Pseudophaeobacter arcticus DSM 23566: one gene and its partner. The protein of the gene in region 2 interacts with the protein of the main gene of each other region in a pairwise test. Links are inferred from orthologs where the notes say so. Each region holds a gene or a part of one and is shown on either strand. Other genes may lie near its edges.

The links.
Region 1: the proteins of ARCT_RS0105970 (region 2) and ARCT_RS0122900 interact in binary tests that used the Escherichia coli proteins (3 or more experiments, as listed by UniProt). The link is inferred for Pseudophaeobacter arcticus DSM 23566 from one-to-one orthologs.

Annotation. Positions count from the first base shown.
Region 1 is NZ_KI421507.1:3,804,107-3,819,993, reverse strand. The notes cover bases 12,185-15,167. They hold ARCT_RS0122900 (3-deoxy-manno-octulosonate cytidylyltransferase), read right to left. Parts: upstream 14,085-15,167; coding sequence 13,284-14,084; downstream 12,185-13,283. Other genes in these bases: ARCT_RS0122890 (ABC transporter permease), read left to right, coding at 15,016-15,167; cysQ (3'(2'),5'-bisphosphate nucleotidase CysQ), read right to left, coding at 14,084-14,881; ARCT_RS0122905 (UTP--glucose-1-phosphate uridylyltransferase), read right to left, coding at 12,185-13,038. In the rest of the region: ARCT_RS0122965 (ribonuclease D), read left to right, coding at 371-985; ARCT_RS0122960 (KpsF/GutQ family sugar-phosphate isomerase), read left to right, coding at 982-1,950; ARCT_RS0122955 (LptA/OstA family protein), read left to right, coding at 1,968-2,564; ARCT_RS0122950 (LptA/OstA family protein), read left to right, coding at 2,568-3,080; lptB (LPS export ABC transporter ATP-binding protein), read left to right, coding at 3,080-3,841; hpf (ribosome hibernation-promoting factor, HPF/YfiA family), read left to right, coding at 4,161-4,730; ARCT_RS0122935 (PTS sugar transporter subunit IIA), read left to right, coding at 4,776-5,240; ARCT_RS0122930 (sulfotransferase family 2 domain-containing protein), read right to left, coding at 5,676-7,121; ARCT_RS0122925 (DUF5927 domain-containing protein), read right to left, coding at 7,125-8,828; ARCT_RS0122920 (glycosyltransferase family 2 protein), read right to left, coding at 8,825-9,811; ARCT_RS0122915 (glycosyltransferase family 2 protein), read right to left, coding at 10,042-11,082; UDP-glucose 4-epimerase GalE, read right to left, coding at 11,084-12,067; more of ARCT_RS0122905, read right to left, coding at 12,136-12,184; more of ARCT_RS0122890, read left to right, coding at 15,168-15,837. UniProt on the Escherichia coli protein: Activates KDO (a required 8-carbon sugar) for incorporation into bacterial lipopolysaccharide in Gram-negative bacteria.
Region 2 is NZ_KI421507.1:389,515-400,440, forward strand. What follows is about bases 7,709-10,699. They hold ARCT_RS0105970 (TetR/AcrR family transcriptional regulator), read right to left. Parts: upstream 9,518-10,699; coding sequence 8,900-9,517; downstream 7,709-8,899. Other genes in these bases: ARCT_RS0105965 (NADP-dependent oxidoreductase), read right to left, coding at 7,857-8,891; ARCT_RS0105975 (molybdopterin-dependent oxidoreductase), read left to right, coding at 9,781-10,699. In the rest of the region: ARCT_RS0105915 (GMC family oxidoreductase), read left to right, coding at 1-100; ARCT_RS25520 (CGNR zinc finger domain-containing protein), read right to left, coding at 197-865; ARCT_RS0105925 (FMN-dependent NADH-azoreductase), read left to right, coding at 1,206-1,829; ARCT_RS0105930 (RNA polymerase sigma factor), read right to left, coding at 1,989-2,813; ARCT_RS0105935 (hypothetical protein), read right to left, coding at 2,810-3,211; ARCT_RS0105945 (AraC family transcriptional regulator), read right to left, coding at 3,413-4,450; ARCT_RS0105950 (acyl-CoA dehydrogenase), read left to right, coding at 4,626-6,368; dmdD (methylthioacryloyl-CoA hydratase), read left to right, coding at 6,450-7,256; ARCT_RS0105960 (hypothetical protein), read left to right, coding at 7,512-7,694; more of ARCT_RS0105975, read left to right, coding at 10,700-10,926. UniProt on the Escherichia coli protein: Involved in response to both electrophiles and reactive chlorine species (RCS). Represses the transcription of the nemRA-gloA operon by binding to the NemR box.

The DNA of each region.
Region 1 (15,887 bases), 3.4 Mb from region 2 along the record:
AAGGGCAATGAATGGATTGCCAAATGCCGGATTACCCCCCTCTTCAGGGCGCACCACTAGATTTAGAAACAAACGCAGGGTACGGGGGCGCTGAACATTTCAAAACGCCCGATATATCCGACCTTCACACTGGCCTTCACACAGGTATTCACGCTGGCCCCGAACTGGCCCCGAACTGGCAGGAGCCGATTGCACAGTAAAAATGCCCCTGCAACACAGGGTGATGACAGCCTGGCAGTTGAGTTCGCGCCGCATTGCCCTTATTTCGAATTCATCGGCGCATGGCGTCAAAGAGCGACCCAGACGACAACCCAGACTGTGACCAGGATGAGACCCGCCTTGGGTCCGCTACCGGCAAAGGATTTCTGCATTGGCCAACCATCTGTATCAAAACGATCTGCCCGATGACCTCAAACTCGGCCCGGTGGTGGCGATTGACTGCGAAACCATGGGATTGAACCCCCATCGTGACCGGCTCTGCGTCATTCAGCTGTCCGACGGCGATGGCAATGCGCATATTGTGCAGGTTGCCAAGGGACAGACCGAAGCGCCTAACCTTTGCGCCATGCTGGAAGATCCAAAGACGCTAAAGCTGTTCCACTTTGGCCGCTTTGACATTGCCGCCATGTACCATGCCTTTGGCGCCCTTACCGCGCCGGTCTATTGCACCAAGATCGCCAGCCGCCTGGTGCGCACCTATACCGACCGCCACGGGCTGAAGAACCTGACCCATGAGCTGATCGGCGTGGATATCTCCAAACAGCAACAGATGAGCGACTGGGGCGCCAAGGTGCTGACGGATGCGCAGCTGGACTATGCGGCCTCGGATGTCTTGTACCTGCATCGCCTGCGCGAAGCCCTGAATAAGCGGCTGGAACGCGAAGGCCGTATGGAAATGGCTCAGGCTTGTTTTGACTTTTTGCCAATGCGTGCCAAACTTGACCTGGCCGGTTGGCCCGAAACGGATATCTTTGCGCACTCATGACCGCTTCTGAAAAACTCCTCGCCACCGCTCGTCAGGTGGCCACAGACGAGGCCCGCGCCTTGGATGCATTGGCCGAGAGCTTTGATGAGCGCTTTGTCGAAGCCGCCAATCTGATTCTGGCGGCAACCGGGCGTATCATCATCAGCGGCATTGGCAAATCCGGCCATATCGGTCGCAAGATCGCAGCCACCCTGGCCAGCACCGGCACCCCGGCCTATTTTGTCCACCCCGCCGAGGCCAGCCACGGCGACCTGGGCATGTTGTCCAAGGGCGATGTGGTGGTGGCGATTTCCAATTCCGGCGAAGCACCGGAACTGGCCAATCTGCTGGCCTTTACCCGCCGGTTTGATATCCCGCTGATTGGCCTCTCCAGCAAACCCGACAGCACCCTGATGACCCAGGCCGATGTGCAGCTGCAGATCCCCGCCATGGGTGAGGCCTGTGGCTATGGGATTGTGCCTTCGAACTCGACCACATTGACCCTGGCCATGGGTGACGCCCTGGCCATCGCCATCATGAAGCACCGCGATTTCCGTCCCGAGAATTTTCGCGACTTCCACCCCGGTGGCAAGCTGGGTGCCCAGCTCAGCAAGGTCAGCGACCTGATGCACGGCGGCGAATCCCTGCCCGTTGTTGCGGCGGACACTCCGATGTCCGAAGCTCTCATCGAGATCAGCCAAAAGGGATTTGGCGTCTCTGGTGTGACCGATACAGAGGGCAATCTGCTGGGTATTATCACCGACGGTGACCTGCGGCGCCATATGGACGGCCTGCTGCAAAAGCTGGCCGCCGCTGTCATGACCAAAGACCCAACAACCATAGGCCCCGATGCTCTCGCGGCAGAGGCCGTGGCCATCATGAACCAGCGCAAAATCACCTGCCTGTTTGTGGTGGACCCAACCAAGGGTCACCGCGCCGAGGGGCTGTTGCACATCCACGACTGCCTGCGCGCTGGTCTCGGGTAGGAGCAGGCAGCCCGGATATGGATCAGTATTCCCGCATGGTGAGCTATCTCAAGGTGTTTCTGCCGCTGGCAGCGCTGGCCTTGTTGTCGACCCTGTTTCTCATCTCGCCTGGGTCTGACACCGAGGCGGTTATTCCCTTTGCCGACCGAGAAATAGAAGAGCGCCTGCGCGGCCAACAGGTGACCGCGCCGTTTTTTTCCGGTTCAACCGCCCAGGGGGATGAAATCTGGGTCACCGCTGCAATGGCCCGCGCCAACGCAGATCAGCGGGTGATTGCCAGCAATCTCAGGGCTGAGATCCGCATGGTCACCGGCGGCCAGATCACCCTGACCTCGGATCGCGGCACGGTGCACCCGGATCAGGATCTCGCGCGTTTTGTTGGCAATGTCGAAATCACCACAGCCGATGGTATGGTGGTTCAAACAGAGGTGTTGAAATCCCAGCTGAGCGCGGTGCATGCCGAAAGCCCCGGCGCCATTCGCGCCACAGGAGATTTGGGCGATTTAACCGCCGGACATATGGAGATCAGTTCAGAAACTGTCGGTGGTCCCGTGCATCTGCTCTTCACCAAGAGTGTCAAGCTGGTGTACTCTCCTCTAAAATTGGAAAGATAAATTGTGACTCATTTGCGTGCCCTTTGCATTTTCCTGATCTCCACGCTGTGGTTAACCCTGCCCGCAACCGCACAGAATGTGGCCTTTGGCTCGGTCAAGGCCGACCCCTCATTGCCGGTTGAGGTCACCTCTGATGCGCTGGCGGTCAACCAGGCTGATGGTTCGGCTGAATTTACCGGCGGTGTCTTGATCGTGCAGGGGGTGATGCGGCTGGCGGCGGACCGGGTACTGGTGATTTACAAAACCGACGCGGATGGCAAGCGCGCGATCGAACGGCTCGAGGCCACTGGAAACGTCATCTTGGTGAGCGGCCCGGATGCAGCCGAAGCCCAGCGGGCGGAATATACCATCGACGAAGGCACCATCGTCCTGACCGGAAATGTCCTGCTAAATCAAAGCGCGGGCACGCTGGCGTCACAGCGGATGGTGGTCAATCTCACCACCGGGACAGCCAGCATGGCCGGGCGTGTCAAAACCATTTTGAATCCAAGTTCCAGTTCGAGCGAAAATAACTGATGTCCGCAACACCCAATCTCAAACTGACCGAAGGCTCTTCGGGGCTGCGTATCGAGAAGCTACGCAAAAGCTACCGCAAAAAAGTCGTGATCCGCGACGTCTCGATCACCCTGGATCGCGGCGAGGTGGTGGCGCTGCTGGGGCCGAACGGGTCGGGCAAGACCACCAGCTTTTACGCCATTGCCGGGCTGATCTTTCCCGAGGCAGGCACCGTCACCATTGATGGGCAAAATGTCACCACCCTGCCGATGTACCGGCGCGCCCGGCTGGGCATTGGCTATCTGCCGCAGGAGATGTCGATTTTCCGCGGCCTCTCTGTCGAAGACAACATCATGGCGGTTCTGGATATCGCGGTGAAACACAGCCACCGCCGTCGCGAACGGCTGGAAGAGCTGCTGTCGGATTTCTCCATCGAGCACCTGCGCCGTGCCCCGGCTCTGGCCCTATCGGGCGGCGAACGTCGCCGGGTTGAAATCGCCCGTTGCCTGGCGGCTGATCCAAAATATCTGTTGCTGGATGAACCCTTTGCCGGCGTAGATCCTATTTCGGTGGGCGATATCCGCCACCTGGTAGCCGATCTGAAAAAGCGTGGAATTGGCGTGTTGATCACCGATCACAACGTCCGTGAGACTCTCGAAATCGTGGACCGCGCCTATATCTTGCATGACGGTCAGGTTCTGATGTCAGGCAGCCCTGCCGAAGTTGTCGAAAACGCAAATGTGCGCCGCGTCTATCTGGGTGACAATTTCCGGATTTCGTAATCCTCAGCTAACCTGAGGTCTATTTGCCTGCGCCCAAAACTTGCCTCAAATGCATAGCTTTTCCAGCAGCCGTTTTTTGCCACCCAAGGACATTTCCGACCATCAAAATGCCGCAACTCCATTGACTCTCCGCCCGGTTTGCCATCGAATTGAGTCATGGCAAAAGTACAGCATGAGGTAGTCCGACGCGTGGTCTTGGCAACAAGTCCCGAAGGGCTGCAACCCTGCACCCAGCCTAATCCCCTAACCCAAAACTGACGACAACCCGGCGGGCCCGGCCCGGAGGGTGTTTTGGGTGGAAATTTGTGAAGGAGATCACATGCGTTACAAAATCACCGGTAAACAGATCGACATTGGCGAAGCCCTGCAGACCCATGTTCAGACCGAGCTGGGGACTGTCGTCTCGAAATATGCAGAACGCCCAACTGATGCAACTGTCGTCTTTTCCAAGTCTGCGCATGAATATATTTGCGAAGCCACGGTCCATCTTTCGACCGGGTTGACCGCGCAAGCCAAGGCGCATGCCACTGAAATTTATGCTGCTTTTGAAGCCTGCAACGAAAAGATGGAAAAACAGCTACGCCGTTACAAGCGCCGATTGAAAGATCACCATCGCGATCGCAGCGAACCGGTTGAAATTCTCGGCGGTAACTCTTATATCCTCGCCTCTGATGACGCGGATACCGCGACCGAGCCTGACACGCTGCAGCCAATCATCGTTGCCGAGATGGAGACCAGGATTCAATCCCTCTCTGTTGGTGAAGCGGTGATGCAGATGGAGCTTGCAGGCGCCCCGGTGCTGGTATTCCGTAATGAAAGCAAAAACGGGGTGAACGTGGTATACCGCCGGGAAGATGGCAACATTGGTTGGATCGATCCCACGGTATAGGCTGTAGAAAGCCAAACCACGGCATCTGAACGGAGCAGGTGACTTATGCAGATTTCAAGCATCCTTAAGCCGGGCGCTGTCCGGGTTATCGGAGCCGTATCCAGCAAAAAGCGCCTGTTTCAGGAAGTCGCCGAGGTGGCACAGGCCGCCTATGGCCTGTCCGCCCAAGCAACTGTGGAGGCTCTCCTGGACCGGGAGAGCCTTGGCCCCACCGGGGTTGGTCACGGCGTTGCCCTGCCCCATGCACGGCTCAGCGGCCTCGATATGGTGTGCGGTGTCTTTTTGATTCTGGAAAAACCCCTGGATTTTGATTCGGTTGATCGCCAACCGGTGGACATTGCCTTTTCTCTCTTTGCACCCGAAGACGCCGGGGTAGAACACCTGAAGGCCCTAGCCTTGGTGTCACGCACACTGCGGGAGCAAAGTTTCTGCACCAAGCTGCGCGCCAATCACGACCCGGCAACGCTGTTCACGATCCTGACCGAGGCGCAATCGGTACAGGCCGCCTGAGATCACGCCCCTCGGGCGATTTTTCCGTAAGCCTATTGAAAACTGCGCTTCAGCGCTTGGTCCTCCCCCAAGTGCTCCCGCCCGTCAGGAGATCTTTTTCAAAGATCCCTTCCGGTTGGGCCCGGCGTGAAATCTCCATTGGAGTTTTCACGCGCCCCTTTGGCCACTGTCCCGTCAGGCGAACAACAGTCATGTCACCTGACCCCTGTTGTCCCACGCTGCAGCGCCGCCGACAGGCGGCGCCACGCCCAAGGCTGTTTTGATGTTTTGCACAGCAAAACATCAAACGGGCGCGGGAGTTCCCCCTTTGCCCTGGCGACCACTGTTTGATTTTGGAGTTTGATTTTGGCACCCGGTAGCGCCTCAGCCCCAAGGGTCAGCCCCTCAACGCCACATGGCTGGGCCAGGGTGGGCCAGGGTGGCACTTCTCTCTGACTAGCGCGGGGACTCCTGGGCCTGCCATGGCGCAAAGCCAAACATCACGTAGTCACGTTGGTACAGAGAGGACACCTGCTTCTCCAGCGCTGCATCCCAGATATCCTCCAAACGATAAGGGTGATCCTCAGGAGCTGGCTTGGGCTGGTGCGGCGTGGCGCGGCCCAGCTTCTGCGCCAAAGCAGGCAGGGCCTCGGCCAACTCTTCCTCGCGCAACACCAGGTCTGGCGCGCCCAGTTCTGCCAGCCCAGACAGCGCCTGCGATTGGCTTGCCCATTCCGCATCCACCCGCACCGAAGTTTGCCCAGCCAGATTGGCCTGCAAAAAGGTCAGAAACTGAGAGAAACCCGCATAGTGATCTGCCTTGCTATAGCTGCCATCCGGGCCATCCTTGGGCAGCGGCAGCTTAAACTGGCGTCGCAGTGTCTCGCGAATGCCACCATAGCTGCTTCCGCCCTTTTGCAAAATCCTGCGACAGAACACAGAATGCGCCCGTGCTGCCGGATGCCGCAATACGGTAAAGCTGCGAAACCCCGGGTTTCCCCGCTTCCACTGACGCAGCTGCTTCTGGTTCATTTTTTGGATCAGCCCCTCGGGCGTCACATTATCGAGCCCCGCCATCCAGGCTGTCACTTCCGTCTCAGGTCCGCCCCTGATGGGCAGATACAGCAGCGGTGTCACCACCCCGGCAACATAGCCCGGTACCGCCGGACCCCTACGGGGTTCAAAATTGGGGGTGCGGCTCAGGTTGAAACGGTCCATTGCCGCCAGGGCCTCTGCCATCGCAGCTGGGTTTTCGACCTTTGACACAACCGGCGCCGGGTTTTGCCGTTTCAAACTGTCATCCAGCGCCTCAAGCTGTGAGTCTACTCCCAACCACCGCGCCAGGCCGTTCATCACCTCAAGATTCTGAAGATCCTCATAGGCCAGATAAAAGCCAGTTTGTCCGGATTTCTGCAGCCGGTTCAGCAGGGTGATCTGAAAATCCTGCAGCGCCTCTACATGCCGGGCGAATTCAGCACCGTCAAACTGCGCCAGAGCCTCTTTGCGACGTTTCACATTGGTCAGTTTCCACTGACCTGTGGCCTTGGCAATTTTCCAGGAAACATAGCTGTCCAGCGGATTTCGGGTCAGGATCACCTTGGCGCAGCGCGGATCCTCCAGCGCCAGATCCAGAACCCGTGGGTCATGGTCGTGGAAGTAGCGAAACCCCCCGAGAACCCCCGCTTCGGACTTGATCTGCGAGATCAGGCAGCCTGGATTGTCTTCTCGCATGTCCTGGGTGATCCCCAGAATATTGTCCTTGTTGGGATAGCCAATGAAATGTGGGTTAAACGCCTCGCCATGACAGGTTACCCCGTCAAAGGCATTGAGATTGGTTTCCAGAAAGTTGGACCCCGTCCGCATTTCGGCAAAGACAATGAAATAGTCAAAAGAAGCTGTCATATTCTATTTACGCACCAGATAGGGTTTTCTGGGAGGTTTTGGCATGTTTACCGGCCCCTGCTCTACCGAGAAATCCCCCATCAGATAGGGGTGCATCCCCTGGTTCTTTAGGTTTTGCAGGAACTGGCCAAAGCCATCAAGGTTCACCATCGTTGGGGCCTCGCTCAAATGCCTGGGCATCTGCGGGCCCAGCTCATCAAGAATGGTCTGCAAAGGCTCCATCGGGGCTTCGATGAATTCGGCCATCGTCCAAATCCGCACCCGTGCCTTGGTTTCCTGAGCACGCAGCAGGTTCAGGTATTTGGCCTCGACCTGTTGCAGCCGAGCCGCCTCGCGGCGCAGCTCGGTAAAATTCTGGTTTGAGCGAAACAACGGCACCGCCCAGGCCCCGCTGATGACCGAGATCTGCGCATTTGGATCGCGCGCCAGTACCTTGCAAATCTTCTGGTTGTCCCCGGGGCCAAACTGAAAACACTGACGCTCGCCACGGGTGTTCCAGATCAGATTGGTCAAAAAGCTCTGCACGTTGTAGTCGCGGGTCTTGGCGTTATCGGTCAAGGCACCATTGATCATCGCGCCTCCTCCGGCCAGTTCAGCCCGTTCTGGTGCAAAGAGATGGCCATGCACCCTGGCCCCGGTGATCCGAGACAACCAGCTCTCAAAATCTTCAAACAGCTCTGAAAAGCCCTGAAACACCGAATAGGGATTCGAGGTGACGCTATTGACCGACCAGCGCCCCGGAAAGCGGCTTTGCATATAAAGACCCGGACGACCACGGGTACGTCGCTCCACGGCCTTGGCAAAAATCCGGTCGATCTTGCCAGGGTTGGGTTCGGTTTTTTTCATCGCCCCGGCGCTATCCGTTAAAAAGGCCTGATACAGCCGCTCCGCCTTTGGCCAGATTTTGCGCGCAACAAAACAATCCGAACGCCGCAACAGCTGCAAATGGTCATCATAAAAGATATGCGGTTTGCCCTGAAAATCGAACTTTGACAGCGTCAGCGAGCGGCTTTCGATTTTGGTAGAGTATTGCCGCGCCAGCGTTTGATAATAGCTCTCGTCCGGGATCCAGACTTTTTGAAAATAGGCGTCATAGGTTGGACGCTCGGGGTCTTCCAGGATGGCTGACAGGGTTTGGCGCGTCAGGCACCACCATTGGCTGCCCATATGCGGCACCAGCCCTGCCGGAATGCGGCGGCGCATGCCAAGGCGACGCTGCAGATCGACATAGCGGTCAAACAGATAGCGGTGTTTTTTCCAGGAGAACGGAAAGCGCAGGGTAAAGCGTTCAAAATCCAATCCGCCAACGATCCAGGGCACATCCGCTGTGGTGGCGCTTTCGATAAAATCGGTGCGCGGTCGGGCGGCCAGATAGTCCACCAGCTCATCTACCGGACGCAGCGGCAGGCAAGATCCCGAGGACAGGTAGACATGGCGCACCTCTGGAAACTCTTGCAGCATCAGCGCCGACGCCGATTGTGATGCGGCAACAATGCCCCAGGTGCCCCATTCACAGCGATGTCTTTTGCAGAACTTGATCAATGGATCCTGCGCCAGGCTTTGGCGGAACTTGCGAAAGACCACCCCATCGACGTTTTTGTCCACATGCAACACCACCGGGCAGCCGCTGGCGGTCCAGTGACGCGCCACCTCTGCGGCGCGGTCCAGCGCGGTATGCACCAGCATGGCAATCCCGACTGTGCTCATGCCCAGTTGCCTTTGGACATCAACCCCAGGATCTCCAGCTGGCGCCAGTTGATATATTTCTCGCTCCATTTGCACCAAAGCTCAGGCTGCTGCTCCAGACCTTCGGCATAGGCCCTATACTCGCGTGAATTGGCGTAGTGTTCGCTGCGCGCCAGCTCCTCTGCTGCCTTGGCCCCCAGTGTATCGAGAAATTTGGTATGCAGCAGCGCGCCGCTGGCCTTTTCACCGCCGTCCGTCTCATAGACCTGGTTCAACCCGCGCGGCAGCAAAGAATGGGTCGAGCTGACATAGGCGTAGCGGCGGTCCCATTTCACCAGCGGCGTCTTGTTCAGGGCCGGCGCCTTTTTTGGCTCATCCGCAAAGAACACCCGCGCCCGTGGCCCGCCCTGAATCCAAAGATTGCCATACATCAGGTTCTTGCTGATCGTGTAATTGCCGCTGTCGAACCAATTGACGATCTCCAGCGGGTTTTGTCCGGGCTGATAGGGCACATCGCCTATACGGCCCTTGGGATAGGTATCAATCAGCATTGCAGAAAAGCTGCGGATTGCCGAAGTATCCAACCAATCTGTCAGGGCCTGAATGGGCCGGGTATCGCAGAAGGGATAGATAAAAAACTCATCCGGATCGACCACCAGTACCCAATGCCCATGGGCATATTTGCGCTTGAGGTAATTCATCCAGTCGACCCCAAAATGGGAGCGCCGATAGCTGGCATGGGTCTGCCACAATGAGACATCGCCCATTCCGCTCAGATACTGCGCGGTGCCATCCTCCGATCCGTTGTCGACAAAGAGGAAGTGATTGACCCCAAGGTTGCGGTAATATTCGAGAAAATAAGGCAGCCGGATCTGTTCATTGCGCATGGTTGAGACCAGCAAAACATCGTCACGCTGAATGGCACGGGTATTGTCCTGCAGACAGGTCAGCTCACTCGACTTGCGCACGGCCCGGACCAGCCAGCGCTTGCGCCGAACGCGCATACGGTAAGAATCCCAAAGCCCCACAACAACTCCATGCCCATTTTGCAGAATGCCCCATGGCAGACGCCGCAGCCAAATTAGGATGTCAATTCCGGCGGTGAATTGATCCCAGCCTTAGGGCTTAATATGTCATGGAAAAACACTACTAACAACGGATTTAGAAACAGTTATAGGCCAAGTTTGCGGAAGAAAACCGTTAAATCCCCCTGCCACTGCCCCCGGCTTCATCCTCACCAGCGCAGTTCTGGCATCAGGCCCAACTCACAAAGCCGCCCCGGCCCCCTATATTTCTGCGCATCCTCCTGCCAAAGGTCGGGTGCACTGCTGAGTTCATCATAATAATGGTCGAATTCCTGCGGGCGATGAAAATGCTGCTGGCGCTGTTTTTCGGTTGCTGATTTGGAAACAATCTCGGGCAGGAACTTCGTGTGCAGCAGCACCCCGGCAGGCTGTTTGCCACCCGGCCCCTCGTAGAGCCCGTTCAAAGCAGGGGGCAGCAGCGAATGGGTTGAATTCACATAGGCGTAGCGCCGGTTCCACTTCACCAGCGGGATCTTGTTCAAGGTGGGGGAGCGTTCTGGCCGGGCGGCAAAGAACACCCGTTCGCGCGCGCCACCCTGCAGCCAGAGATTGCCCATGGGAGACTGCCGCGTGGCCCGGTAAGGACCAGCATCAAACCAGTTCAGCACCTCAAGAGGATCTTGCCCCGGCACATAGGGCTGATCGCCAAGCGCGCCCCTGGGGTAGAGGTCCAGCATCATGGCGCCAAACCCCGGCAGGCCCTGCTGCCCCAGCCGCGCGGTGAGATCGCTCAGATCATGTTCCTCTATGCCATCATAGACCAGCAGCTCATCGGCATCGACCGTCAGGCACCAGTGACCATGGCCATAGCGCATCTGCAGCCAGGTGCTCCAATTCAGACCAAAGCGTGCCTCCCTGTAGCTTGCCTGCGTTTGCCACAGCGACACATCCGGCTGATCCGTCAAAAACTCTGCACTGCCATCATTGCTGCCATTATCGACCACCAGAAAGTGCTTCACCCCAAGCGCACGATAATAATCCAGAAAATAGGGCAGCCGCGCGCTTTCGTTGCGCAGCACCACAAAGCCCAGCAAATCGCCCCTGTTGATCTGATCACTGCGATCCGCCAGGCTGCGCAGCTGGTGGCGCGACCGCAGCGACCGCCACAACAGCTGCCGCCGCTTCAGGCGCAACCGATACCGCTGTCGCCAGTTCGGCGGCAAAAGAGCGGTTGCGGCAGCAGCTTTCACATCAGGCCTCGTAGTGGCCCGTCTGGTGCCATTTCCAGGCATCAGCGATCATGGTATCGAGATCAGATCGGCGCGGCTCCCAGCCAAGATCGGTGATGGCGCGGGTTGAGCCCGAAACCAGCTTGGTGCAATCTCCGGCCCGGCGTGGGCCCGTGGTGCAGGGCACTGGCCGCCCGGTGACAGCCGCGCCCCGGTCCATGACCTCGCGAACCGAAAAACCGGATCCCGTGCCCAGGTTGAACACCTGACTGCCCCTGTCTTCTTCCAGCCATTTCAGGCCCAAAACATGGGCATCCACCAGATCACAGACATGCACATAATCGCGAATGCAGGTGCCATCGGGCGTGTCGTAATCGGTGCCAAAAATGGTCAAGGCATCGCGTTTGCCATCAATGGCATCCAGCACCAGCGGCACCAGATGTGTCTCGGGGCGGTGGAACTCGCCCACTTCGGCCTCCGGGTCAGCCCCCGCGACGTTGAAATAGCGAAAAATAACCGAGCGCAGCCCATAGGCCGCGCCAAAATCCTTGAGAATATCCTCAACCGCGCGCTTGGAGGCGCCATAGGCGTTCAGCGGCAGCTGTGGCGTGGTCTCGTCCAGCACCACGTTGTCATGCTCACCATAGGTGGCGCAGGTGGAGGAAAACACAAAATCCAGGCACTTCGCCGCCACTGCGGCCTCGATCAGATTTAGCGATCCGCCGGTATTGTTGGCCCAATAGCGCCCCGGCTCGCTCATCGCTTCGCCAACCTGGCTTAGGGCCGCAAAATGCATCACCGCCGCAGGCTGATACTTGGCAAAGACCTCATCCAGCCGGGCACGATCCTGCAAATCACCCTGTTCAAACGGACCAAATTTCACCGCGTCTTTCCAGCCCGTCACCAGATTATCAAAGGTCACAGGGGTATAGCCCGCAGCCTTGAGCGCCTTGCAGGCATGTGATCCGATATATCCGGCACCGCCGGTCACAAGAACAGTCTTCACGTCAGTATTGCCTTTCAAAGGTCACAAAATATCAGCGGCCCTATCAGTGCGGCAGGGCCATGATCAATTTACTCGGCGGCTTGATCCAGCTGGGTGACCTTGTTGAGGTGCTGCATCAGATCGTCGCGCAGCTCGGGGCGCGACAGGGCAAAGGAGACCGTTGCCTGCAAGAACCCCGCCTTGGAACCGCAGTCAAAGCGCTCGCCCTTGAAGCGAAAGCCATGGGTGGGCACCTGGGCGGCGATATCCTCGGCGATGGCATCGGTGAGCTGGATCTCCCCGCCGGCGCCCGATTTCATCTTGTTGAGATTGCGCAGCACCGAAGGCGCCAGGATGTAGCGGCCGATCACCGCCAGGTTTGACGGCGCCTCGGCGGGGTTGGGCTTTTCCACCATGCCGCGGGCGGCAACCACCGCGCCGGACATCTGCGCGCCGTCGCTGGGATCCAGCACCCCATAAGAGGCGGTCTGCGCGGGCGCCACCTCCATGGTGGCGACCATATTGCCGCCGATCTGCTCATAGGCTTCGACCATCTGCTGCAGGCAGGGTTTTTCCGCCGCAATGACATCGTCGGGCAGGATCACGGCAAAGGGTTCATTGGCAATCAGGCGGCGGGCGCACCAGACCGCATGGCCCAGCCCCAGGGCCTTGTGCTGGCGGATATAGGCGATGGCGCCGCTGTCCATATAGGTGTCCTTGAGGATCCCCAGCAGGTCATCCTTGCCCTTTTTGCGCAGCTCCTGTTCCAGCACCGGGGCGTGATCAAAATAATCCTCCAGCGCCCCCTTGCCGCGCGAGGTGACAAAGATGAATTCCTTGATGCCCGCCGCCCGGGCCTCGTCGATGGCGTATTGCACCAGGGGGCGGTCCACCAGGGTCATGATTTCCTTGGGCACCGATTTGGTCGCGGGCAGGAACCGGGTCCCCAGACCCGCAACCGGGAAAATCGCTTTTGTTACTTTTTTGCGCATCGAATTTCTCACTCATCTACGTCCAAGGCTAACGCGTCTTGCATGAAGGCAGTCACCTGGTTTTTTTAGTTCGTTAGCCAGTCCCCCCTTAGGGGTCGGTATGGGCTCAGCCGCCCCAAAGGCACCACATCGCGATGCTCCTCCTCAGAGTACTGTAACTACAAATTGGGCAAGTTTCATGACCTGGCTCAACTCTGCACTTAAGATCTGTAGAATAGCGACAGCATCAACTAGGGGAATTTTGCTTAATTTTCGCCCATTTTCATCATCATTGCCTCAATACGCGCCACATCTTCAGGGTTGTTCAGCTCCCAGAATTCCCGGCCACGTGCCTCCACCTCAACGCAAAGTATCTTGCGGTCATTCTCTAGAAACCGCAGTTGCTCCAGCCCTTCGAGCTGCTCCAGGGGGCCAACTGGCCAGCTGGGATAGTCGGCCAGTGCATCAGGCCGATAGGCATAAACCCCGACATGATGATAGACAGGTGTCGGCGCCGCGCCCTCAAAGTGCTCCGCACAGAAGGGGATGACCTCTTTGGAGAAATAGAGCCCGCTGTGATCGCGGCCAAAAACCGCCGTGGTGCCGCCAACGCGCCCCGCTGCACGATCGCTCAGCAGGCTGTTGAGCGTCTCGCCATCGCATTGCAGCACCGGTGTCGCCAGCCCCATGCCTGGGGCGGCGCGCAGCCCCGCCACCAGATCTTCGATGAACCAATGCGGCGTCAAAGGTGCGTCCCCCTGCAGGTTCACCACCACCTCATAGCCACCGCCCAGCGCCGCGTGGGCCTCGGCGCAGCGTTCGGTGCCATTGGCACAGCTCTGCGAGGTCATCACCACTTCGGCGCCAAACCCATGGGCTGCCGTCTGGATACGATCATCATCGGTTGCCACAACCACGCGGTCAACGCCCTGAACGGCGCAGGCCGCACGCCAGGAGCGTTCAATCAAGGTGAGCCTATCTCCATTGGCGCCGGTCAGCTCAACAAGCGGTTTGCCGGGATAGCGGGTGGAGGCATAGCGGGCAGGAATGACGATCAGAACGGACATCAGGCTTCTTTCAACTCAACATCAGGCGCATAGGCAATAAAGAAGGGGTTGGCGTAGTCTTCCTTGCCATACAGAAGCGGCGAATGATCGTCAAAGCGGACCACTTTGCCACCTGCACCAGACAGCACCGCATGCCCTGCAGCGGTGTCCCACTCCATGGTGCGGCCAACACGGGGGTAGATATCCGCCTCGCCGGTTGCCACCAGGCAGAATTTCAACGACGAGCCCGCGCTTTTGCTGTCCTTGACGGCATATTTATTGATGTAATCTTCGGTCGCTTGATCGCGGTGCGATTTGGAGGCCACAACCATCAGCGCTGCATTGTCACTTTTGGCAACCCGGATCGGGCTTGTCTCGCCAATCACCGCCGGATCAAAGGCGCCGGTTTCTTCCACAGCGGACCCATCCGCCAGGGTAAAGAACATGCGGTTCTTGGCCGGGGCATAGACCACACCACGGGTCGGCACGCCCTTTTCGACCAGAGCGATATTGACGGTGAAATCGCCGCGCCGGTGGATGAATTCCTTGGTTCCGTCCAGGGGATCCACGATCAGGAAGGTATCGCCGCGCGCCTTATGCGACTCGGATTGCTCTTCGGTGACCAGCATCAGGTCTGGAAAGGCACTGCGCAGCCCCGCCGAAATCAGAGCATCCGCGGCCTCATCCGCAGCCGTTACCGGGCTGTCGTCAGACTTTACCTTCACCTCGAACTCATCGGAATTATAGATTTCCATGATTTTGTTGCCGGCCTCGATCGCCAGGCGGCGGATCACTGGAATAAGCTCTTCGTAGGTCACACAAGCGCTCCTTGCTCGAAAGGGTTAATTGAAAATTTGCCTCCGCCCCCTTATGCTGACTCGCAGGTGGATCATCAAGAAGTCCCTTGGATTATCGGTCAGCTGTTTTGGCCCCCATACAGATCGCAGGCAAAATGTTTCAGATCCGTCCAAAGACGACAGGAATTTTCAGCGCCATCTCACTCTTTGAGGTGGTCTTTCATTCTGTCGTGCGCAGTGTCCGTTCAAAACACAATAATGCGCTCATCGCTTTGGGAATGAATATTATGCAGGCGGTGATGTTTGTTGCTGTCTTCTACTTTATGTTCTCGGTGCTGGGGATGCGCGGGTCTGCTATTCGGGGCGATTTCCTGCTCTATGTGATGTCGGGTATCTTTCTGTTCCTGACCCATACCAAAACCGTTGGTGCCGTTGCCGGCGCCGAAGGCCCAGCCAGCCCGATGATGCAACATGCGCCAATGAATACCATGGTGGCGATTCTCTCGGCGGCGCTTGGCTCGCTCTATATCCAGACGGTGTCGCTGTTTCTGATCCTGTTTGTCTATCATGTGGCCTTTACCCCGCTGGAGATCGAACAGCCCATTCAGGCCTATGGCATGATCCTGCTGGCCTGGGTCACCGGGGCCTCTGTTGGCTTGGTGTTTCTGGTGCTGAAACCCTGGGCTCCTGGCGTTGTGGGCATTTTGACCACCATCTATCAGCGTGCCAATATGATTGCCTCGGGCAAGATGTTCCTGGCCAATACCCTGCCCAGTTTCATGTTGGCGATGTTTGACTGGAACCCGCTGTTTCACTGTATTGATCAGGCGCGGGGCTTTGTTTTTATCAACTACAACCCTCATTACAGCAACTGGGAATACGCCGCCTGGGTGGCGCTGACCTTGGTTGTGATTGGCCTGATGGGAGAGTTCTATACCCGTCGGCATGTCTCGATCAGCTGGAGCGCGCGACGCTGATCAGGCCGTTTTCAACGCCCTGTTTTGTCTGAAAAACCTGCCCATTCGCG
Region 2 (10,926 bases):
GGTTGCCGATGCTTCGGTGATGCCAACCCTGATCGGTGGCAACACCAACGCGCCTACGATGGTTATCGGTGAAAAATGCGCCAGCGCGATTCTCAGATGACAGCGGGGGTAAACTGGTCTTGGCGCGCTGGGGCTGCCCTGCGGGAGCGGTGTGGAGGTGGAGCAAAGCCCGCGAAGGAGATCAGTTGCGCAGCGGCTAATCCTTGGCTGCCTTTGACCGGGCCGCTGATTTGGTCTCTCGATGTGCAGCGGCTTTTGCACGGTTGCCGCAGACCTCCATCGAACACCAGCGGCGTTTGTGGTTCTTGCTGACGTCGTGGAAATACAGCGTACAGGTTGGCCCTTGGCAATTCCTGACATACCTGAAATCCGCCTCACAAATAAATTTTGCTGCGGCTGCGGCGATGCGGGCCAGCAGATCTTCAGGCGTTCGAAATTGGTGCAGAGTTGACAGGCAAAGCGCCTCGGTTGTCGCAGACCCATCGGTGGCTTGAGTTGGCGAGAGGCTGATCTGTAGATGTTGCCGCCCGGTGGCCAATACTTCATTTATTCTTTCAAGCATCGGGTGAGATATCGGCACTTCGTTGGCGTCAGCAGCCAGGCTGACAAAGTCGCGCAGGTCGTCACGAAAAGCATGGATGTCATCCAAAGTGCGCGCCAGATCAGCGGCATTAATGTCCCCCCGAAACTGCGCCACTTCTGATTCAGTGCATAGGCCAGCCAGCACCAGCCAATCCAACAGGTCAGCCCCGGTCTCCAGCCAATCAATGACCGATGCCTTGGGGGCTGCAACAGAATTCAGGAAATCCAGTGCTGTGTCTTCCCCAACAAAGCTTGGGGATGGGCGGGTGTTCTTGGCGTTCATTTGAGCCTCGCTGCAATGGTCTCACGCGCGACGGATATTGTGCGTAACCCTGAAAACAAGGTTTTGCAAGCTATCCTGGTCCTTGGGTCCTTCTCTGGATCACGAATAAGTAACTATCTATCTTGCATTTTTACGGTTAGTAATCGAAGTGGCCGTCAAAAAGTAATTTTGAAGGTTACTGACCAAGAGAGGACTCGCTGATGAAATTTGTGCACCAGAATGCTGCAGCCCTGGCTGCGCGGGTTTGCGTCATCACCGCATAGGGGATGCAAGCCCTTGATTTCATGTCGCGTTAAACGCGCTTGGTCCCAGTCCTCACCCCAATAAAGGAACTCCTAAGATGAAAAAGATCCTCCATATTCTCGCCTCCCCACGTGGGGCAGATTCACAATCATCCAAATTGGCGGCGGCTTACCTCGCCGCTGAGAAAGCCGCCAATCCAGATCTAACAGTAGATGTTCTGGACCTATGGCAGGCCGATCTGCCCGAGTTTGATGGCGACAAAGCAGCGGCGAAGATGACGTTCTTTGGTGTTGGCGAAATGGATGCATCGACCCAGTCAGCCTGGGATCAAATCGTGTCGATCACCGAGCGTTTCACTGCGGCTGACACCTATGTGTTGTCTGTGCCGATGTGGAACGGTGGCGTTCCTTACAAGCTGAAGCAATACATCGACATCATTACCCAGCCCGGTTTGCTGTTTGGTTTTGACCCCGAGGCTGGATACAGTGGTTTGTTGGAGAACAAGGCGGCGCGAGTGTTTTATACCTCTGGCGTGTACGGGCCTGGCGCGTCGGCAAAATACGGGGCAGATCATCATTCTACGTATCTGTCCTGGTGGTTGGATTTTATTGGTGTGTCAGACATCAAAACCGTTCGCTTTCAGCCCTCTTTGCTGACGGCTGACCCCATAGGCGCGCAAAAAGCTGCGGTTCAGCAGGCCGCAGATTTGGCAGCCTCATAGGGTTGAATTGCGAATGGCCAGGGGCAGCGCTAGATGTCCCCGGCCTCCCAGCCTTGACCCAGGCCTGCCGATCAAAAGCGATCTGAACCTTTTGTCAGCAGGCGTGGGCAAAACAGTTAGTTCCGCTCGGCGAAGACTATCCAGTCTATCGCGGATAGACTAAGGAAATTGGTGCAGTATCTGTTCGACAAGTGCCGTCATGGAGGGGACAAACCTGGGGTTAGAGCGCAGGATGGAGACCGAGCGTTGTGCGGTCTCTAAATTTGCAACATTCCTTTGGACGTCTTTAGGTGCGAGCGTCCCGATTTGATCTGCATTTAATCCTGTTATCCCCTTGGCAATACGCCCTGTTTGCAGGGCTGGTGTGATACGGCGAGCGCAGCTGCATGTGGCGGCTGCGGAGTGTATGCTGCAGGTTGATTGCATGAAGTCGGTTATGGAATTTCGGGCCCGCCGCAACCGCTGGCGATAGGTTCCGGCCGGGATCTCCAGAATGTCGCAGGCTTCGGTATCTGTCATCTCAAAGATGTCACCCAGAATATAGGCTATTCGCAACGGACGCGACAGGCACACAAGCATTGCCAATGTACAGCCGACCTTGACCTCTTTGAGCGCAAGTTGATGTTCCGCATCGGTCAAATCCAAATGCGCTGGATCCGCCTGCCCATGGTCCAGATCGGCTGCGTATTCCTTGAACCCCCAGCGCATTTTCTCCACCCGGCCCAGCCGTGCGGTTTTGGCAAGGTGTCGGCTTGCGATGCGGAAAGCCCATGCTCCCGCCAGCTCCATTTCGCGCAGATCCCCCAAGTGGGTAATGATCTTGATCAGGATTTCCTGCGTGGCGTCTTCGGCATCTTGCCGATGGGCAAGCATCCGCATGGCCAGATTGAACACTGGTCCGGACGCCGCGTTGATCAGCTCTTCTAGGGCCGCGCGACTTCCCTGTCGCGCGGCCTCCACCGTTACGGGATCAAAAATGATCATGCCGCAAGAATTCCTTTCAGTTTCTCCAACTCGGTTCCCAGAATTTCCTTCTGCGCCTCCAGGGCTCCTTCCAGTGCCTCTAGGGGAACGGGCGGGGCCATCAGGACAAAGGAATAAATGGAGTCCCCGTCGCCATTTGGTGTGATCCGCGAATAGGCTGCCCCTGTGGCACCATCCGGAAATGTCATTAGCCAGTCAACGGTACCCGCCTCACGCGAGATCACGGTGTCCAGTTTGATTGGAACCGCACCAGTTGGTGTGACCAAATCAGCCGAAGTCGCATCCGCGCGCGAAAAGGCATTGGTCCATTTTGGCAGGTTTGAGGGTTGGGAAACAAAGTCAAAAGCCGCATCCCGCGAGAGGGGTAAGCCGATGGACTGCACGTCGAAGTTTTTCATGTCGATCTCCAAATTCACCTGCCGCGCAACTGCCGCAGATATACATAAAGAGCGCGGCACTGATCGAAGTGTTACATGTCGTTTTGCATTTTCCTGAGCACCGCATCCTGGCGCGCTGTCGCCAGAGCTGCGCGTGGCGCCAGGTGCAGCCGCACAACAGTCACGTTAGGCAGATCGACCATTTGCAGATCCCATGGGGCTTTACAGAGACACGGTGCTGTTGGCCCCCCGTTGGCGATAGGTGCCTGGGGTGGCATTGGTCCAGCGCCGGAAGGCGCGATGGAAATTTGCAGCTGAGGCAAAACCAATATCCTGTGAAATTTCCTCGATGCTTTTGAGACCACGCGACAGGTCACGTATCGCAATATCACGACGCAGACCGTCTTTGATGGCCTGAAAGGAGGTTCCTTCGGCGTCCAGCCGCCGGATCAGGGTGCGGGGCGTAAGGTTTAGGTCTTTGGCTGCATCTTTGAGGTGGTAGTCCAGCCTGTCTGACAACAACAAAAGGTCACGCAACCGCAGGGGCAGGGCATGGGTGCGATAGTTGGTAAAGATCCAGTCTCGGGGGGCGCGCAGCAGGAACTCCTGCATTTCCAGCTCGCTGCGGGCGACCGGCAGGTCATCGGGCTGGGGGCCAAAGACGATCCTGGACCGCGCCTGACCAAACAGGATCGGCGCCGGAAACAACACTGGGTAGTCTTCGGCAAATTCGGGGCGGTCAAAAGCAAAGCCAACCTCGGTCAGCGGCAGTTCACGTCCCGTCAGCCAGGAGGAGACCCCATGGGCAAGTTTCAGCAGGAACATATGGCCAAACCGTTGGGGCCTGTCCTGCCCGCGTGGCGCCAGCAGGATGCAGATATGGTCGGCCTCTGTCTCTAGCACCAGCTGGAAATCATCCAGCAAGAGGTTCCAGAAGGAGGTAAAGCGAAACAGCGCCGCCGAGAGCGAAGAGGCCCCCCGCATCGAGGCACAGAGATGTTTCAGGGTGCCGGTGCGAATGGGGCGGCTCCACAGGCCCATCATTTCGTCGCCGGTTTCAACTGCGACGAGCTGATACAGGCGGACGATTTGGTCATGGGTCACGCGGCCTCCGGGCTGGGCGGATCCGACCAGACCGATCTGACCGAGAAATCCGGCCAGTTGGTGTGGCGGGCAGTGCTGACGCAAGACCTGCAGCCAATCTTCCAGAAAGGCGCGGGATACGGTGGGCAGAATGTCAGGACCGGGATCAAAAATCATAGGGGTCTTTTGCGCGGCTTTGTCACTTTTTGCAATGTTTTCGTCCGCTAGGGAGATTGTTCCTGCAATTTACCCTCATTATCTGGCATATTAAGCAAGCCCGGTTGGGTGACAGACCAGACAGATATCCCAGTGGAGGCGACAGCCCGTGAGTTTTGATGCACCCGTAAAAGACATGCTTTTCAACATTGAACACCTCTCTCGCTGGTCCGAGGTTGCCGGGCTGGACAAATACGACGGCCTGGAGCTGAGCGACGCGGGCGCCGTATTGGAAGAGTTTGGCCGCTTTTGTGGCGAGGAAATCGCGCCGCTAAATGCCTCTGGCGATGCCGATGCCTCCCATTTTCAGGACGGCAAGGTCCAGCTGGCCGACGGATTTGCGCAGGCCTATCAGAAATTTGTTGAAATGGGCTGGCAAAGCCTGCCCCATCCCAGCGCCTTTGGTGGTCAGGACCTGCCCCGCGCCGTGGCGGCCTCTGCCACCGAGATGCTGAACGCGGCCAATCTCAGCTTTGCGCTGTGTCCGCTGCTGACAGACGGTGCAATCGAGGCGCTGCTCACCGCCGGATCTGACGCCACCAAGGCGACCTATCTGGACAACCTGGTCAGCGGCAATTGGACCGGCACCATGAACCTGACCGAGCCCCAGGCCGGCAGCGATCTGGCGCTGGTGCGCAGCCGCGCCGAACCACAGGCGGACGGGACCTACAAGGTCAGCGGTACCAAGATCTTTATCACCTATGGTGAGCACGACATGTCGGAAAACATCGTGCATCTGGTTCTGGCGCGTACCCCGGATGCCCCGGCTGGGGTCAAGGGCATCAGCCTGTTTCTGGTGCCAAAATTCATGGTCGAGGAAAATGGCGCGCTGGGCGCGCGCAACGCCGTCCATTGCCAAAGCGTCGAACATAAACTGGGCATCAAGGCCAGCCCAACGGCCGTGCTGCAGTTCGAAGGCGCCACCGGGTTTTTGATCGGTGAAGAAAACGCCGGCCTCACCTATATGTTCGAGATGATGAACTCGGCCCGCTATGCAGTGGGTCTGCAGGGGATCGCCGTGGGCGAGCGCGCCTATCAACAGGCGCTTGCCTTTGCCAGGGAGCGGGTGCAAAGCGCGCCGGTTGATGGCTCCACCCGCGAGGCGGTGACCATTATCCATCACCCGGATGTGCGCCGCATGTTGATGCGGATGCGGGTGCTGACCGAAGGCGCGCGCGGCATGGCCGCCTTTGCCGCCGGCTGTCAGGATCTGGCCCGCAACGCGGGATCACCCGAGGCGCAGGCGGAGGCCAAGGCACTGTCAGAGTTCCTCACCCCGCTGGTCAAAGGCTTCAGCACCGAAAATGGTGTCGAGGTGGCGTCACTGGGCGTTCAGGTGCATGGTGGCATGGGCTTTATTGAGGAAACCGGCGCGGCGCAGCATTACCGTGATGCCCGCATTTTGCCGATCTATGAAGGCACCACCGCCATTCAGGCCAATGATCTGGTGGGGCGAAAGACCCTGCGCGATGGCGGCAAAACCGCCCGTGCCCTGGCGGCGCGGATTGCCGAGACAGAAGCAGAGTTGGCGGCAGGCTCAGCTGCGGCCCAGGCCGTGGCACCACGGCTGGCGGGTGCGCGGCAGGACTTTGAAGAGGTGGTCGCGCATTTGCTCAGCCTTGAGAAGGCGGAAATGCCCACCGCCTTTGGCGCTGGCGTGCCCTATCTGATGCTGGCCGGGAATTTGGTCTCTGGCTGGCAGATGGCACGTGGCCTACTGGCAGCAGAAGCGGCCCTGGCGCGGGGCGAAGACCCGGACTTTATGGCGGCCAAGGTGGCCTCGGCCCGGTTCTATGCCGATCACGTGCTATGCGAAACCGAGGTGCAGCGCAGCCGCTGCGTTTCCGGCGCCGAAAGCCTCGCGGCGGCGCTGCTGTAAGCGCGCCACATCAAACTCTCTTTAGGGCGGCGCCGCCTGCAGCGGCGCCCGCTTCTCCCCTGTGCTGACAAGGACTGTACCATGACCGTTGAAATCGACATTTCCCGCTTCAAGAACCTCGACCTTCAGGCCCATGACGACGGGGTCTGGGTGGTCACCCTGAACCGCCCGACCAAACGCAACGCGCTGGATATCGACACCATCGAGGAGCTGGTTGATTTCTTCTCCACCGCGCCGCGCGCCGGGGTCAAGGCGGTCGTGCTGGCGGGATCCGGCGATCATTTCTGCGCTGGGCTTGATCTGATCGAACACCATGACGCAGATCGCAGCCCGGCTGATTTCATGCATGTCTGCCTGCGCTGGCACGAGGCCTTTAACAAGATGGAATACGGCGGCGTTCCGGTCATCGCGGCGCTACAGGGCGCGGTTGTTGGCGGCGGTTTGGAGCTTGCCAGTTCGGCCCATATCCGAGTGATGGATCAGAGTACCTATTTTGCCCTGCCCGAGGGCCAGCGCGGGCTGTTCACCGGCGGTGGTGCCACCATCCGTGTGACCGATCTGGTGGGTAAATCCCGCATGATCGACATGATGCTGACGGGCCGCGTTTATCAGGGGCAAGAAGCCTGCGACCTGGGGCTGGCGCAGTATATCGTCGAGGGTTCCAGTTTTGACAAAGCGCTGGAACTGGCACGGCGCACAGCCGAAAACCTGCCGCTGTCGAATTTTGCCATCTGCTCTGCCGTCAGCCATATGCAGAATATGTCAGCGATGGATGCCGCCTATGCCGAGGCCGTGGTGGCGGGTGTGGTCAACACCCAGCCCGATGCCCGCGCGCGGCTTGCGGCCTTTGCCGACAAAAGCGCCGCCCGTGTGCGCCGCAACGACTAAGATCAGACTCTTGAGCTGATCATTGCCCCGCCCTTTGCAAAAAGGGCGGGGCTTTTCTTTGGTGGAACTGCTTGGCCGGGGGGCAAGGTCACTGCGCGGACCCCGGGCCCGGGATCACCGGTTCGCGAACGGTGAAAGCTGGTGCACCGCAGGGGAATCAGCTAGAAAAAAGCAGTGACCGATTGTCTATGCGTCACTGCCGGATCTGTATCGCTCTTGTTGCCCGCCTACGGGATGAAGGAAAGAATTGACCGCATGAAACAAGTTCCCAAAGAGACCACCGATGACGCCCTTATTCAGGAATTCCTGAACAAGGGGGGCAAAGTCAGCGTTGGCAAGACCAAACCTATGCCAAGCGAGCTGGGTCTGAGCAACAATGTCTGGAACAACAAAATGACCAAAGAAGAAAAAGCGGCCCGCGACAAGCCAAAGAAGTAGCGTCAACCGGTCTGGAGCCGGAGCGCGCCGGTTGGCGCGGAAATGCTGTCGTGAGAGCTGTTGAGATGTCTCGCCCTGTGGGCTGGGCGAGACTGTTTGTTTTGGCCCGCTTTATTTGGGCCCACGTCGTTTGGGCCCGCGCTATTTGGGACTGTGGTTTCTTTAGGCCGCGCCGGTTTTTACAACCATCTTGCCAAAATTCCGACCCTCAAGCAGATCGTTGAAGGCTGCAGGAGCATTCTCCAGACCCTCAACCACTTGCTCGCGGTATTTGATCTGGCCGCTTTTGATCCAGCCGATCATTTCCTTGGAAAACTCGGGGTAGTGGTGCGGGAAGTCGTCAAAGATGATAAAGCCCTGCATCTTGATCTTTTTCACCAGCAATGCCCCCATCAAGGCGCCCATGCGATCGGGGCCATCGGGCAGGCTGGTGGCATTATACTGCGAGATCAATCCGCACAGGGGCACCCGTGCATTGGGGTTCAGCAGCGGCAATACGGCGTCAAACACCGCGCCACCAACGTTTTCAAAATAGACATCAATGCCATCCGGGCAGGCGGCTTTGAGCTGCTGGGCAAAATCTGGTGCGTTGCGGTCGATACAGGCGTCAAAGCCCAGCTCGTTGACCGCATAGGCGCATTTATCTGCACCACCAGCGATGCCAACGGCGCGACAGCCTTTGATCTTGGCGATCTGGCCGACGGTTGCCCCCACTGGACCAGTGGCCCCCGCAGTGACGACGGTCTCGCCTGCCTTGGGCTCTCCGATATAAAGCAACCCACAATAGGCGGTGAACCCGGGCATGCCCATAATGCCAAGCGCCCAGGATGGCTGCGCCGGATTGGTCCCCATATTGGTGACGCCCACGCCGTCTGAAACGGCATAGTCCTGCCAGCCGCTAAAGCTGAGCACCCAGTCACCAACGGCAAACCCATCAACATCCGAGGTCACAACCTGCGCCACGGTACCGCCCACCATCGGATCACCAATTGCCACCGGGTCGGCATAGGATTTGGCGTCGTTCATCCGGCCGCGCATGTAGGGATCCAGCGACAGGTATTCGACCCGCAGCAGCATCTCTCCTTTGCCCGCGACGGGCGGCTTTGTGGTTTCCAGGGCCAGGGTGGTGTCATCGGGTTTGCCAAAGGGGCGGTTCTTCAGAATGATCTGGCGGTTTGTATCGGCGGTTTGAGACATTGGGTTTCCTATGTGTCAGGGGAGGTTTGTTCAGGGTGTGGTTCAGGCAGGAGCACCAGCGTGGCCTCCATCGCCTGCAACAGCGGATTGGGGCTGCGGGACAGTTTGGCCATCAGGCTGGCGCCCAGCCACATCTGATAGAGCGCCGGGCCAACCAGGGCGGGTTGCACTGAGGTGGCAATGGAGCCATCCTGTTGACCCTCAGCTATGGTACTTGCCAGTTGGGTCGTCATGGTGCGTGTTCCCGCTTCCAGCAGGCGGCGCATTTCCTCCGAAATGTCAGAGACCTCGGCGCCAAGTTTGACGATCAAGCATTGGCTGCTGGCCTCCTGGCTGCTTTGACTGCTGACCCAGCGTGACCAATATTCCAAGAGCCGCGCCCGCGCGGTTGGGGCGCTATCCTCAAGTATCTCAGTCAGTGTTTTGCCATATTGGCCAATATATTGTTCCAGCAGTTTGCAGCCAAAATCCTCTTTCGAGGCGAAGTAGTGATAAAAGGAGCCTTTTGGCACGGCAGCGGTTTTGAGCAGCTCAGCGAGCCCCATGCCGGTAAAGCCACGCTGAGCCACAAGGGCCCTGCCTGTGGTTAGAATATGGTCACGGGTGGAATCGGTTTGTGTTGTCATGCGAGGGGAATGCCGGAAACTAGACCGGTCGTCTAGAGATCATGACTTGCAACCCTGCGTCACTTGTCCTGCGTCCTGACCAAGCGGCGCAAAAGCGGGGGAATAGGGTGGGGCGGGTGCCAAAGATGGTGCTTTTACGCGCAAAACCCAATGTTACGTTTGGTCCAATAGGCGTGACGCAGGGAGAAATCTCTGCAAAATCTGCGAACCCTCGTCTAGGCTCGGAGCCTTGTGAAAACATGTGATCCCAGCCGGAGGCAGCCATGAGCGACCTGAAAACCCAGTTTCGAACCTGCAATATCTGCGAGGCCATGTGCGGGCTGATTGTCACCTATGACGAGACTGAGGTGCATTCGATCAAGCCAAACCCCGAGGATCCGCTGTCGCGCGGGCATATCTGCCCCAAGGCCATTGCGTTGCAGGATTTCCGCACCGACCCTGACCGGGTGACAACGCCTTTGAAAAAGGTCGACGGGGAATTTGTGCCGATCAGCTGGGACGAGGCCTATGATTTTGCCGCACAACGTCTGGCCGCAGTGCAAGAGCAACATGGCAAGGACGGGGTTGGCGTCTATCTGGGCAACCCCAATGCCCATAAATTTGGCAATCTTCTGACCCTGCCAAAACTGGTCAGGGCGCTGGGCACCAGCAACCGCTACTCTTCGGCCACAGCGGATCAGATCCCGCATCACGTCGCCTCGATCCATATGCTGGGCCATCCGATGTTGATGCCGGTGCCGGATGTGGCACGCACGGATCTCATGCTGATCCTGGGCGGCAATCCGGTGGTCTCCAATGGGTCGATGATGACGGCGCCGGGCTTTGGCAAGCGTATGGATGAGATCAAGGCGCGCGGTGGCCGCGTGGTGGTGATCGACCCGCGCCGCACCGAAACGGCGACCCGCGCTGGCGAGCACCTGTTTATCCAGCCCGAAACCGATGCCTTCTTGCTGCTGGCGCTGATCCACGAGGTCTTTGCCCAGGGGCTGCAAGATCTTGGCGCGCTGGCCGCCGTTACCGATGGGGTCGAGGTGCTGAAAGAGGCGGTGCAGCCCTTTACCGCCGACAGGGCTGCCGAGATGACCGGTATCGAGGCACAGACCATTCGCGATCTGGCACGCGATTTTGCGACGGCAAAATCGGCTGTGTGCTACGCGCGCATGGGGGCCTCAACCCAGAGCTTTGGCTCCCTGTGCCAATGGGCCAATAATGCGCTCAATATCATTACCGGCAATTTTGACAGCCCCGGCGGCGCCATGTTCACCACTCCGGCCCTGGACTATGTCGGCATGTCCAGCCGCAAGGGCAAGACGCGCAGCTATCCCGAGAAACGCTCGCGGGTGTCCCAGCAGCCGCTCTATAATGGCGAGTTCCCAGTCTCGGTCATGGCTGAGGAGATGGAGACACCG